DNA from 2 places in the Marinomonas sp. FW-1 genome. Region 2 is predicted to be linked to the other one. Evidence: riboswitches for the same ligand, from Rfam matches in the RefSeq annotation. Region 2 holds a riboswitch; the other holds the start of a gene.
What was found. A riboswitch is a leader RNA that binds a small molecule or an ion and turns the genes downstream of it on or off. The one in region 2 is predicted to bind FMN.
Positions count from the first base shown of each region.

Region 1: another riboswitch for FMN. It lies ahead of C1X04_RS00695 (DMT family transporter); the one in region 2 lies ahead of C1X04_RS13215 (6,7-dimethyl-8-ribityllumazine synthase).

Region 1 is NZ_CP025987.1:152,561-159,282, forward strand. Features, by position in the region: gene C1X04_RS00680 (RimK family alpha-L-glutamate ligase) at 1-368, opposite strand, end outside; gene C1X04_RS00685 (hypothetical protein) at 519-956, opposite strand; gene rarD (EamA family transporter RarD) at 1,134-2,042, opposite strand; FMN riboswitch at 2,233-2,394, shown strand; gene C1X04_RS00695 (DMT family transporter) at 2,517-3,446, shown strand; gene C1X04_RS00700 (nitrate/nitrite transporter) at 3,631-4,839, shown strand; gene C1X04_RS00705 (FAD-dependent oxidoreductase) at 5,490-6,722, shown strand, end outside.
Region 2 is NZ_CP025987.1:2,848,553-2,855,274, reverse strand. Features, by position in the region: gene C1X04_RS13245 (YgiQ family radical SAM protein) at 1-358, opposite strand, end outside; gene C1X04_RS13240 (thiopurine S-methyltransferase) at 509-1,150, opposite strand; gene rsmS (pleiotropic regulatory protein RsmS) at 1,314-1,508, shown strand; gene C1X04_RS13230 (DUF1304 domain-containing protein) at 1,579-1,938, shown strand; gene C1X04_RS13225 (DinB family protein) at 1,964-2,497, shown strand; gene C1X04_RS13220 (leucine-rich repeat-containing protein kinase family protein) at 2,541-3,782, shown strand; gene C1X04_RS13215 (6,7-dimethyl-8-ribityllumazine synthase) at 3,890-4,381, opposite strand; FMN riboswitch at 4,499-4,649, opposite strand; gene C1X04_RS13210 (MliC family protein) at 4,892-5,254, shown strand; gene cobJ (precorrin-3B C(17)-methyltransferase) at 5,374-6,150, shown strand; gene cobM (precorrin-4 C(11)-methyltransferase) at 6,176-6,722, shown strand, end outside.

The DNA of each region.
Region 1 (6,722 bases), 1.3 Mb from region 2:
AAAACGCCATTACCCATACTGCTGCGAGGGATTTTAGCGACAAAAGGCGATGGCATTTCATCCCAAATTTTTTCCGCTTCATAGGGCGTATTCGCCGCAATAATTGTATAGGGGTGCTGCAGTGGCGCAACGGTACGAAAAGTTCGAGTCATCTCTACTTTGTCGTGGCCAATCATATAAGTAGCAAGACTAGGGAAAATTCGCTTTTTTAGCCCGTGAACTAATGCATTAAGCTGCCAGTATTGAGGAAATAATAGCCAGTCGGCTTCTTTGATCTCATCAAGGTGGTCGTACATAGATTCAGGTTTGATGTAGCGGACCTGGGGTAAATGTAGTGTTCTTAGGGCGTCAAAAGAGATGATCTTCATTTGGTAATAATCAGTAGCTAAACATGCCGCGATTGTGAGGCTTGATTGCTAAAAAAGAAACAAAAAAAACACCATAATTTTAATGACCTTATGGTGCTGCATAAGGTCATTTTATGGACGCTTTTTTTCAGTTCCTCAAGCTTTAACAAATTAATGTTCTCGAGGTGCGTATTTTAGAAAAACGCCAAGAGAGATAAGCAAGAACCCTGCACTAGCAACAATGGCTACGGGGTAATACAAGTTCCCCGCCATATCGAGCTGGCTGTATTTGATCACCATAATTAAGCCTTCTAATGCCATAGCAACACAAACTGTACCGATAAACCTCGGCAAGGTTCGTCGTAATAAAACAATAATGTCATGCTCGTTATCGCTGCCGTATTCTTTATTTATCACCATCGCCAGCTCAAATACGGCAATGGCGATGATGTTAGAGTTGATGATCTTAATGATCACTTGGGTGAGGCTTTCGCCGTGATTGTATTCACTGAAAGCTCCGGCGAAGCTGGCGAAAACAACAAAGCCTGCGAGGGTAAAAAAGATCGTTGAGAATGTTTTAGCAAAGGTTTTTTGGATATTAATGTTCATGGAAAGAAGTCACCTTATTGAAGATGTTTCTAACAATAGAGCTTCTTATATCAATAAAAAGAGAGGCCTACGCGTTACCGCGATGCTTCCTTGTTGATTACGGGGAATCTTCAGTCTTTACGAATGAGCGAAAGTGGATCACGCACTTCGCTCCCATCCCATCAGTTTATTAAGAAGCTAGACTGCTTCTTTATCAGTAAGTACGGGTTTCGTTTTTCGAATACGACGAATAGAGTCTATAATCAGCATTGCCAATGCCGACCAAATTAGTACAAAAGTGGTGAGTTTTTCGGCGCTAAGTGGCTCGTCATACAAAAAGACCGCTAGAAAAAACATGCCTGTTGGTCCGATGTACTGGAAGAAGCCAAGAGTCACCATGCTGACTCTGTTTGCCGCTGCCGCAAAGCACATCAACGGAACCATAGTGACTGGGCCAGCTGCAAACAGTAGCCAATTGACGCTTGCGCTGTTTTCAAACATGTTAGCGCTTGGTGAAGGGCTGAGTATCAAATAGGTAAGAGCCAAAGGCAGCATAATGGCAGTTTCAATCGCCATTCCAGTAAAACTATCCACCGCAATCTTTTTCCTAACTAAGCCATAAAAGCCAAAGGTCATCGCTAGAATTAAAGCAATCCAAGGTAAAGAACCAAATTGGATAACTTCAAATACCACGGCGCAGAAACATAAAACCACTGCCGCTTTGCGCACTTTATCCAGTTTGTCTTTGAAGAAAATCATACCCAATAAAATACTAATGAGCGGGTTTATGTAATAACCCAAGCTGGCGCTTAGCATTTTGTTATTTTGTACTGCCCAAATAAACGTGCCCCAATTCAAGCCAATAAGGAGGGTTGATATCAGCATGGCCATCAGGATTTTAGGTGAACTTAATACCTTTTTTAAGGCATTGGTGTACCGCAATAGGACGATTAGCACGAGGACAATGACGCAAGACCAAATGACTCGATGGGCAAGAATCTCTGTCGCGGGAACAAATGACATTTCCTTAAAGTAAATCGGTGCGATGGCCCATAAGGTGAATGCCGTTAGTGCGTAAAGGATGCCGCTTTTGGACGAGGTTTGCATTGAAATCTTCCTATTCAATGTAAGAGAATTTTTAGGTGAGTCAGTGTATATCAATATTGGATACTTGGTCAGGTTTTTGTTGTTTAGTAAATACAGCATTTCATAAACACGTACGTTGCGCTTATTGCCTAAAGAGCGGGATGCGTTTAAAGTTAAGCCATATATTTTTATACAAATGTATATTTACATTAATCGAACTTCGGGGCGGGGCGAAATTCCCCACCGGCGGTGATTTGACTAGATTGAAGAATCTATCAACAGCCCGCGAGCGCTTTGTTTTTATAAACAAAGGTCAGCAGATCTGGTGAGACTCCAGAGCCGACGGTCATAGTCCGGATGATAGAAGTCGACCAAGCTTTTGTTACGCCTAATGGTTGGTTAGGTGTATCTGAACTGTGCATTTTCGTGTGCAGATCTTGGTACTATTCGTTCTCATCACCCCTGTGCATCTTATTTTATTTGGAGAAACCAAAGATGGCAGGCACATTTTTTATCATGATCGCGTGTTTCACGTGGGCATTAGATACCTTAATTCGCTACCCTTTATTAGGGGCGGGTTATTCCACACTGCAAATAGTCCTAATTGAACACCTTACCTTGGTGCTGTTTGTCGCACCTATGCTGTGGCGCTATCGCCATGTTTATCGTCATATGTCGATAAGCGGTTTTTCGTGTTTGTTTTTTATTGGTGGTATCGGTTCGGCTATGGGCACCTTGGCATTTACCGAGGCCTTTCACTATTTGAATCCAACGGTCGTTATCTTGCTACAAAAACTACAGCCAATCGTGGCGATTTTGCTGGCTTATTGGCTATTGAAAGAGCGCATTGAAGGACAATTTGTTCGCTGGGCTGCGGTGATTTTAATGGGGAGCTTTGTGATGATGTGGCCGGATTTGCGTCAACTAGGCGACGCGCAATGGCATTACTCAGATGATACGTTAAGCATCATGAAGGGTTACGGTTATACCCTGATTGCAGTCATCGCTTGGGGCGCGGCCACGGTCTGTGGCAAATACTTGTCTTACCAACATATGCCTGCCAACGCGATTATGTCAGGCCGTTTTGTTGCTGGATTATTGGTGTTGCTACCGATGGCATTGGCGCAGTCTGATGGTTTGAAGGTGATGACATCGATCGACTTAAGCTTATTAGTGGTAATGGCATTACTCAGTGGCTTTATCGGCATGTGGTTCTATTACCAAGGCTTAAAAACGGTCCCTGCGCAACTCGCTACTTTAGCTGAGCTGTCTTTCCCTGTCTTCGCCGCTGCGATCAACTGGCTATTCCTTGATATGGGCTTAACCGCTTACCAAATCATCGGTGGCTTGATGCTCATCCTCGGCAACATCGGCTTGCGCATGAAAGAGCTGAGAAAAGCCGAATTAACAGCTGTCACTCAGTAGGTTTAGTTTTTCCTTTAATGGTCTGGCAGAGAGTTTGTCAGACCATTCCTTATTTTAATAGAAATACCTGCCCATTTTTGGTGCTTTTTGTTTTAGAATAGCGCCCACAACTTGTCCGTTAGGTCAGCTTTTAAGTGCATCTTCTTGGTCGATGGCTTAATTTTCATTCTAATAAGGAAGCGAGATGCCAAACTCTTCTTTTCAATCATCTATCCCTGAGCCGAAAACCCAGTGGCTAAACGTTATTTTATTGTGGGTAGCAGGTATTTCTGCGGCGATGCAGTTTGCGAAGTTCTCGGTATCGTTTGATGGTTTGCTTGAGCATTATCAAATGGGGCCGACGTCAACAGGCGCAGCGTTGTCTGCGGTTGGTATTGCTGGCTTAATCTTCGGGGTGTCGGCGGGCATGATTGCCAGTCGGTTTGGTTATTTGAAGGTGTTGGTTGGTGCCTTGTTGCTGGGCGGCAGTCTGTCTCTGATTCAATCCACGTTGCCAACTTTTAATGTGTTATTCGTGACACGAATGCTGGAAGGCTTTTCGCAATTGGGCGTGGTGGTTGCGGCGCCGACTTTGATTGCCAAATTAAGTGCATCAAATCATAAGTCTTTAACCATGGGAATTTGGGGCACCTTCTTTGGTGTTGCGTTTGCGCTATGTGGTTGGGCTGGAAAAAATATTTTAGACCAATACGGTTTGCAGACTTTGTTTTTAAGCCATGGACTTTTTATCACCACAATCGGTGTGGTGTTGTTTTTCAAGCTAAGAAAGAATCCGGTCTTGGATTTGGTTCCTGTGACGGAAATGCAGGATGGATTTTTAAGACAGATGGCTAAAATCTATCAGAATCCTCGGGCTCTGTTACCAAGCTGCGTATTCTTGTTTTATACCTGCACTTTGGTGTCGGTGCTGACTTATGTACCCGGTTTGATTGGTGATTCGACATTACAAAAATTGATGATGGTGGTGTTGCCATTGATTAGTACAGGCGGCACCTTTCTCGCAGGGGCAATTGCACAATATTTGATGCGACCACAAAGGGTTGCTTTGATGGCGTATTGTGGTGTGGCCAGTTGTGTGCTTTTGCTGTCTCTTATTAGCGGTTCGCCAGAACTGTTTTGTCTGGTGGTTGGCGCGATGGTGTTGTTCCTTGGTATGGTGCCAGGCTCCGCTTTGGCAATGATCCCAACCCTTGCTCGTAATCCAAGTGAGCAAGCGCAAGGTTATGGTTTACTGGCACAGTTTGGTAACCTTGGTGCGACGGTTGGGCCGCCGACGTTTGCTACAGCCATTGCTGCCTATGGGCTTTCTGGTTTGGTTGTATTGATCTTGTGTATTTGCTGTTTTGGTGTGTTGTTTAGCTTGTGGGCAGGACGTATTAGAACAGTCTCGTAGGCTTTGCGCGTATTTTTCGATAGGCCGTGTTTGTATTTCCAAACGCGGCCTTTTCTTCCTTTTAAATCTTCTTTGTCTTCTCCTTCACTCAATCCGTTTTTGTAATTAAGTGCAGCATTCTGTTTTTTGCCTTACTCTCATAACTTAAAAATATTTTAGTCGTTACTGTAATAATTTAGGGCTAGGTTGAGTCTAACCTCTATACATAGAAGCTTTGCATGAGCCATCACTTCATTCAGCGTCGTTCCCGCGAAGGCGTGAATACAGTGGTCTTGTTTAAATAAGGTTATTTTCTATGGACATAAGAGATAGATTCCCGCCTTCGCGGGAATGACAAGAGAACGCCTTCGCGGGAATGACAAGAGAACGCCTTCGCGGGAATGACAAGAGAGCGCCTTCGCGGGAATGACAAGAGAGCGCCTTCGCGGGAATGACAAGAGAGCGCCTTCGCGGGAATGACAAGAGAGCGCCTTCGCGGGAATGACAAGAGAACGCCTTCGTGGGAATGACAAGAGTGGCATTGGTTAGGAATACGCGCGTTGAATCTTTTCTAACATAGTATTGATGAGTGCATTAGTCGTAAACGGTTTCGCATAGCAAGATTGTTTGGTTTTATATGGAGTTGCAAAAACTCTTTCGGAGTTCTACTAATGAAGAAAATTGGATTGTTGGTACTTATTGCCGCATTGGCAGTGGGCTTTTTCTATTTCGATTTGAACCAGTTATTAACACTAGACGGTTTGAAATCTGGCCTTGCACAGTTTGATACATGGCGAGATGAAAGCCCTTTGTTGGTGGGTGGCGGGTTTTTGCTCTTGTACGTTATCGTTACAGCCTTGTCTTTGCCCGGTGCGGTGATTATGACCTTGGCGGCAGGCGCGTTATTTGGCTTGCTGTGGGGAACCGTGATCGTATCCTTTGCCAGCAGCATTGGGGCGACTTTGGCGTTTTTGGTATCTCGTTATTTGTTACAAGACATGGTGCAGTCACGATTTGGCAATCGTCTAACCGCATTTAACGAAGGCGTCGAAAGAGACGGTGCCTTTTATTTGTTTACCCTTCGTTTGGTGCCTATTTTCCCTTTCTTTCTAATTAACTTGTTGATGGGGCTGACAACGATTCGTGCTTTCACCTTTTACTGGGTAAGCCAAATCGGTATGTTCGCGGGCACTTTGGTGTACGTAAATGCGGGAACTCAGTTGGGGCAGTTAGAAAGTTTGTCGGGTATTTTGTCGCCATCTTTGCTGCTGTCTTTTGTGTTGTTGGGTGTTTTCCCGCTTATCGCGAAGAAAATCGTCGACGTGGTAAAAGCGCGACGAGTGTATGCCGGATTTAGCAAGCCAAAATCTTTTGATCGTAATTTAATTGTTATTGGTGCAGGTGCTGGTGGCTTAGTAAGTGCTTACATTGCGGCAACGGTAAAAGCCAAAGTGACGCTAATAGAAGCTCATAAAATGGGGGGCGATTGCTTAAATTACGGCTGTATTCCGAGTAAGGCATTGATCAAAAGTGCGAAAGTCGCTCATCAAATGCGCCATGCTGAAAACTACGGGTTGAACAGCAGCGAGCCGACCTTTTCGTTCAAAAAAGTCATGCAGCGAATTCACGATGTGATCGCAACAATAGAGCCTCACGATAGCGTTGAGCGTTACAGCAAAATGGGCGTCGATGTGGTGCAAGGTTACGCCAAATTGATCGATCCTTGGACGGTGGAAATTCAACGAAATGACGGCGACACGCAACGTTTGACGGCGCGCAGTATTGTGTTGGCAACCGGCGCTCGGCCTTTCATTCCGAATTTACCAGGTTTAGACGAGGTGGGTTATTACACCAGCGATACCATGTGGGAAGCCTTTGCTAAGTTCGATGAGCCGCCGAAGCGC
Region 2 (6,722 bases):
GGACTTTTAAATCCGCAGTATAACGGTTGATCATCGAGTCCATGTTGCCCGCAGTAATACCGAAGTATAGGTTTGGTCGGCCAAGGCGCATAAAATCATCAGTATTACGCCAATCTGGCTGATCGATAATACCAACACGATAACCTTGCGCTTCTAATAAGCGACCTAGTACTGCCATGCCAAAGCTGGGATGGTCCACATAAGCATCGCCCGTAACAATGATCACGTCACAGCTATCCCAGCCAAGAGCGTCCATTTCTTCCCTTGTTGTGGGTAGGAAGGGGGAGACGCCATAACACTCAGCCCAATACAATGGGTAAGAGAAAAGTTGCTTGGCGGTTTTATGTCGTTTGATCATTGTCTACTCTTGGAATCGGTGAAAATAGTGAATGACTATTTCTTTGCTAGTACGAGGATACATGGATTATAGGTGGAAAACTGTGCGCTATTATCCCAGAAAACCTCTGGGGTAGACAGTCAAATCTAAGCCAATTCCGTTATATCCTCTTTAAGACTGAATCCGCCAAACACTTTCGTTATAGGTGCTGTGTCCTTGCTCTTTATACTGCAAATTGGTTTGAGCTAAGTTTTCTGAGGCTATTTTTTGAATACGATTGCCCCAAAGTAAAGGAATGCTGTCTTCTTCGATTGAAAATGGTGGACCTTGCGTATCGCCGTCGTATTGTAAGGAGATTAACAAGACACTCGCAGTAGGGGATAAGCGTTTCAGTGTGTGAGCAACATACTCCGCGCGCTTTGAATCTGGCATTGCTACCATGGCTGCACGATCGTAACAGGCATCAAAGCCATCTTCGCAGAACTGGAAGTAGTCTCCTTCAATGATGCGTAACGATAAACCGCTATTTACCGTATGTATCTTCAAGTCGCCTTCTTGGTGTGTGTCATAGCTTAAATCGTTGTCCCCTAAAAACTGAATGACAGCGAGAGAAGACAGTTCTACACCGGTGACTTCATAACCTTGTTCTGCAAGCCAAATCATATCATTTGATTTACCACACAAAGGCACAAGCACACGACTGTTCTTTGGCAAGGCTGGCCAAAATTCTACTAGCCTTGGGTTAATGCCTTCTTGGTGAAAGCCAATACGTCCAGCTTTCCAACGATCCAACCAAAATTCATTTGTAATCACGGTAACCTCATTCAATGTGGCGTATTTATATTTTAGTTTATGAAATGTGTCTCTATCGAACAATTTTTAGCTGTAAACGCCATTATAGACAGCAAAAAAGATTTATCATTGTCTCTTTACGCATTCTGCATTTAAATTAGATCAACTTTAACAGGGAGCCCATATGTCTTTAGAGCATGCGCCAGATCACGTTAAGCTGGCTGTAGATCTTATTGAGTTACTAGAAAGTAATGATATAAAGCCACAAGTGGCTGTGGATGCGTTGACTATTGTATTAAGAGACTTCAAAGGAAAAATTCCGTCAAAAGATGACAGCCAGAAAGCGTCCAAAGTAGTAGATCAACAGAATCCAAAATAGTTTCTTAGTGTTTTACTCATAGTATGAAAACTATTCCGTTAACAAAATATAAAAATAAGAGGTTGTATTTATGGTGTTATTTTCAATGGTTGCCACGGCGCTAGTTGCTCTTTTGCATGTGTATATCATGTATATCGAGATGTTTCTTTGGGATAAACCTCAAGGGATGAGGGCATTTGGCTTAAAGCCTGATTTTGCAAAAGCAACGAAAGTGATGGCAGCAAACCAAGGACTTTACAATGGCTTCTTGGCGGCAGGGTTGTTATGGGGGTTATGGCTTGGTGCCGAGGGCTTTCAGGTGACCGTTTTTTTCTTGCTATGTGTTATTGTGGCGGGCGTTTATGGTGCCATCAGCGCCAATAAGAAGATTCTATTTGTGCAGGGTGTTCCTGGCTTAATTGCCCTAATTGCTGTTTTATTAGCGGCTTAACAAATACCTAAAAAGGTAGAGGATTATGTCGGTAAAAGAAAATATGCAGCTGATGGCGTCTTATAATCAATGGATGAATCAGGCTATTTATAAGGCCGTTGGGGAGTTGAGTCGTGCTGATCTAGTAGCTGATAAAGGCGCATTTTTTGGCTCAGTACTAGGAACGCTTAACCATAATCTTGTGGCGGACATTATTTGGTTGAAACGCTTTGCAGATCATTTTACTGAGCTTTCTAGTTTAGATCTTGTTCGTACGTTAGAACGACCTGCGGCGCTTAATACTCAGTTGTTTGATGATTTACTCTTATTACAAAGTAAGCGTTTCGAGCTAGATAAGCTGATTATTGCCATGATAGATGAAGTAACCGACGAGATCTTGGCATCGGCGCTTGTGTATAAAAATATGAAAGGCATTGATCATTCCCAAAGGTTTGGCTTTACTCTACAGCACTTCTTTAATCATCAAACTCATCATAGGGGGCAGATAACCACCTTACTTTTCCAAATGGGCATTGATGTTGGTACGACAGACTTGATAACCACCATTCCTCGTATGTAATTGGTTATAATGCGTGTAAACCTTATGTAGAAAGAGCATTGTTTTGCACACACTTGACCAACTTTATAGCGGAGAGCTGAAAGGCATTGTTCGTCTTCAGCTCTCTGACAACTTATCCCACTTTCCAGAAGCGATTTTTGATCTTGCGGATAGCTTAGAAATTCTTGATTTGTCTAATAACCATTTAAGTGAGCTGCCCGCTGATTTACCACGCCTTAAAAAACTGCGCATAATTTTCTGTTCGAACAATCTGTTTACTCATCTGCCAGACGTCTTAGGGCAGTGTGAGCAACTGGAGATGATTGGCTTTAAAAGCAATCAAATTGCGACTGTGTCATCTGCATCCTTACCGACGCAAACGCGTTGGCTTATTCTCACGGACAACAAAATTACGTCTCTGCCAGAGGATTTTGGAAGATTGACGCGATTGCAAAAACTGGCATTGGCAGGTAACCGCTTAAGCACTCTGCCAGACTCTATCATCAACTGCCGTCATTTAGAGTTGATTCGTTTGTCAGCGAATCAGCTGGTGGTTTTCCCTGATGCATTATTAGAATTGCCTCGTTTGGCTTGGTTAGCGTTCTCTGGTAATCCGTTTTGTGCGCAACGTGATTCACATGACGAATTTAAAACCGTACCTTTTGGTGATCTAAAACTGCATCAAGTATTGGGACAAGGCGCATCAGGCGTTATCTCTCTCGCGACGTGGCAAAAAAATACCTTTGGCTTTTCTGAATCAGTAGCCGTGAAAGTTTTTAAAGGCGACGTGACCAGTGATGGTTTCCCCGAAGATGAGTTGGATGCCTGTTTGGCGGTTGGTGATCATGACAATTTGGTAAGGCCGCTGGCAAAAGTGGCTGAGGCTGATTGTTCTGCTTTGGTGATGGAGTTAATCCCAACCCATTACACGAATTTGGGTCTACCGCCGAGTTTGGAGTCTTGCACTCGAGATACCTTTGCGCTGGAGCAGGTGTTTTCGATAGATAAAATTGCCAAGATTGTTGAGCAAGTGGAACAGCTGGTCACTCACTTCTCTGAGAAAAAAGTCAGTCATGGTGACCTTTATGCACACAACACCCTTATTAATGAAGAAGGTCATGTCTTGTTTGGTGATTTTGGCGCGGCCTCAAAATATGGCAATTTATCACGACAACAGCAGCAGGGTATTGAACAAATAGAGCGAAGAGCGTTAGGCTTTTTTGTGGATGATATGCTGGGCTTGTGTGCTGAAGAAGATCGAAATACCGAGGTGTATCAATCGCTACGAAGTAAGGCTTTTACCTGAGTAGTCGAACTTACTATTGAGTGAAATAAAAAATGCTCCGTATTCTTCGAATACGGAGCATTTTTGTAAACCTATTACGCTTTTGTATGTCGCGTTTGACTTTGAATTTATAGCATTTGCTTCGCTTTTTCTGTTAAGCGTATGGTTTGATCGCAAGCATTTGCTAGCTCCACCCCTTTCTTAACAAAATGACGGCTGAAGTATTCTTTGTGCTCATCGTGCTCATGGAAATTATGAGGTGTTAGCACCGCGGTAAGAACAGGTACTTCCGTTTCTAATTGCACTTGCATTAACGCATTGCAAATTGCTTGAGCAACAAAGTCGTGACGGTAGATGCCACCATCGACAACCAATGCTGTTCCTGCGATCGCAGCGTATTGTCCGCTCTTCGCCAGCAGTTTGGCTTGTAGTGGGATTTCGTAGCCGCCAGGAACTGGGATAACGTCTATCAAAGACGCGTCATATCCACGAGAAACGAGTTCTTTTTTAAAGCCTTCGACACAATTCATGACAATATCTTCGTGCCAAGAAGCATGAAGAATAGCAATACGTTTTGTCGCTGGAGTAAATTCAATGTTATTCGTTGAGCTCTGATTCATTTGTCAATCCTAAAAAAATCTAAGGTGAATCAGGGCGAACGGGCAGGCAAATACACCATAATCAATATGGCATACCTGAGGCGTCGCAAAATACGACACCACTTAAGGTCTTGTCTGACGCGCTCTCTATCATCCGGACTATAACCGTCGGCTCTGGAATTACACCAGATCTGCTGACCCTAAAAGATATGATCTTCTAGGCGCTCGCGGGCTTAGAAATAGATTCTTTACCGCCGGTGGGGAATTACACCCCGCCCCGAGAACGAAGTCGGATAAATCCGACAAAATAAATACTACTTGTTTTCGTTGTTGACTGTCAAAGAGTGTTCTTAAGAAAAATGTAGCGTTTTTGTGATAAATATCTAAGTAACAAAAAGTAACCAATAATCATGGCTCAATGAATGGAGCTTTATACCTATCTCGATATAAAATACGGTGAGCAGCAGATTTTGTGTTTTGTTGCTTTAATAGAGAAATTTGGAATATTGATTTTGAATGGAGTCATTCTTTGTGAGTATAAAAACATCACGGTTACAAAAATTCCTCGTTTGTGCGTCTTTGTTAGCATTGACTGCCTGTAGTTCAGTCACTAAAGAGACGTCATTGGATAGCGACGTTGATGACATGGGCGACATTTCACAGACTAACGCAGCGACTTACCTATGTAATGCTGCCCCTTTGCATGTTTTCTTTCATGCTGAAAATGCGCAAATTACCTGGAATGATAAAGAATACACATTGACTCGTGCCATTAGCGCATCTGGCTCGTTTTACCTTGGGGAAGGTCTTACTTTCTGGATTCATGGTGAAACGGCAGAGCTAGAAGTGGGAGCCATGGCAGCAACATGTCGTCTTGTTAAAGTAGAGTCGTAGCCTTATCACCTGAGTTGTCTTCACTTTAAATCGAAGTGTTTTCATCCCGTCAAATTAGCAATACGTGTACAATGGTTTCATTCGCGTCTTATGACGCATGATTCCATTGTAGAGAACGTATGAACAAGCTATTTGTAATGGGCATGGGCCCAGGTGATTTAGGGTTGGTTGCACCCAAAGCAACGCAAGCATTGTCAGCTTGCAGTGATTGGGTAGGCTACGGCTACTATTTAGATTTATTGGGCGAGTTGAGTGAAGGTAAGGCGTTTCATAACCTACCGTTAGGCGAAGAAATCGGGCGTGCTCGTTTGGCGCTCGATTTGGCCGCTCAAGGAAAAAATACCGCGTTAATTTCCAGTGGTGATATCGGCATATACGCCATGGCGACATTGGTGTTTGAGTTACTGGATTTACAGCTGCAAGGCAAAGAACACCATCCTGAATGGCTGAATGTTGATATTGAAGTGATTCCTGGCATTTCGGCAATGCAAGCCGGTGCAAGCCGTGTTGGAGCCATGCTAGGTCACGATTTTTGTACCATTTCACTTTCCGATTTATTAACCCCTTGGGAAACCATCGACAAGCGTTTACACGCTTGTGGCGCGGGGGATTTTGTCGTGTCATTTTATAATCCTGTTTCAAAGAAAAGAGATTGGCAACTAAACCACGCTCGTGATGTCCTATTGCAATATCGTCCTGCTAGTACCCCTGTGATGATTGGTCGCCAACTGACCCGTCCGGAAGAAGAAATTACCTTTACGACCTTGGGTGAGCTAGAGGCCAAAGATGTCGATATGTTCACCATGGTAAGTGTGGGCAATTCCGACTCAAAACACATAGTTAACGGCCAGAAACACTGGATTTACACGCCTCGCGGCTATTCCAAAAAGCTTTAGCTCTTTATAAAAGGTTAGTGACAAAATGACTGTTTACTTTATTGGCGCAGGCCCAGGCGATCCAGATTTGATGACGGTAAAAGCCGTTAAAACCATGGAGCGCTGTCCGATTGTTCTTTACGCTGGTTCTTTAATTCCGCCACAAGTGGTTGATAGTGTCCGTGGTACTGCTGAAGCCATTTACGATACGGCAGAAATGAATCTCGATGAAACCACAGCCGTGATTGAAAAAGCGGCGCAAGAGGGCAAAGACGTTGCTCGCTTGCAGTCTGGAGATCCTGCTTTGTATGGTGCGATTGGCGAACAAATTCGTCGCTTGGAAGCATTAGATATTGATTATGAAGTGATTCCTGGTGTCAGTGCCGTGGCAGCATCCGCTGCGTTATTACGTAAAGAATTGACTTTATCTGGCGTTTCACAAACCGTCATCATGACGCGCTATGAAGGCAAAACACCTTTCCCAGAGCGTGAACGCTTGCCCGCCTTGGCGCAAAGTGGCGCGACGTTAGCGATTCATCTTGGCATCACTCGTATCCATAAAATCGTTGAAGAGCTGATACCTCACTATGGTG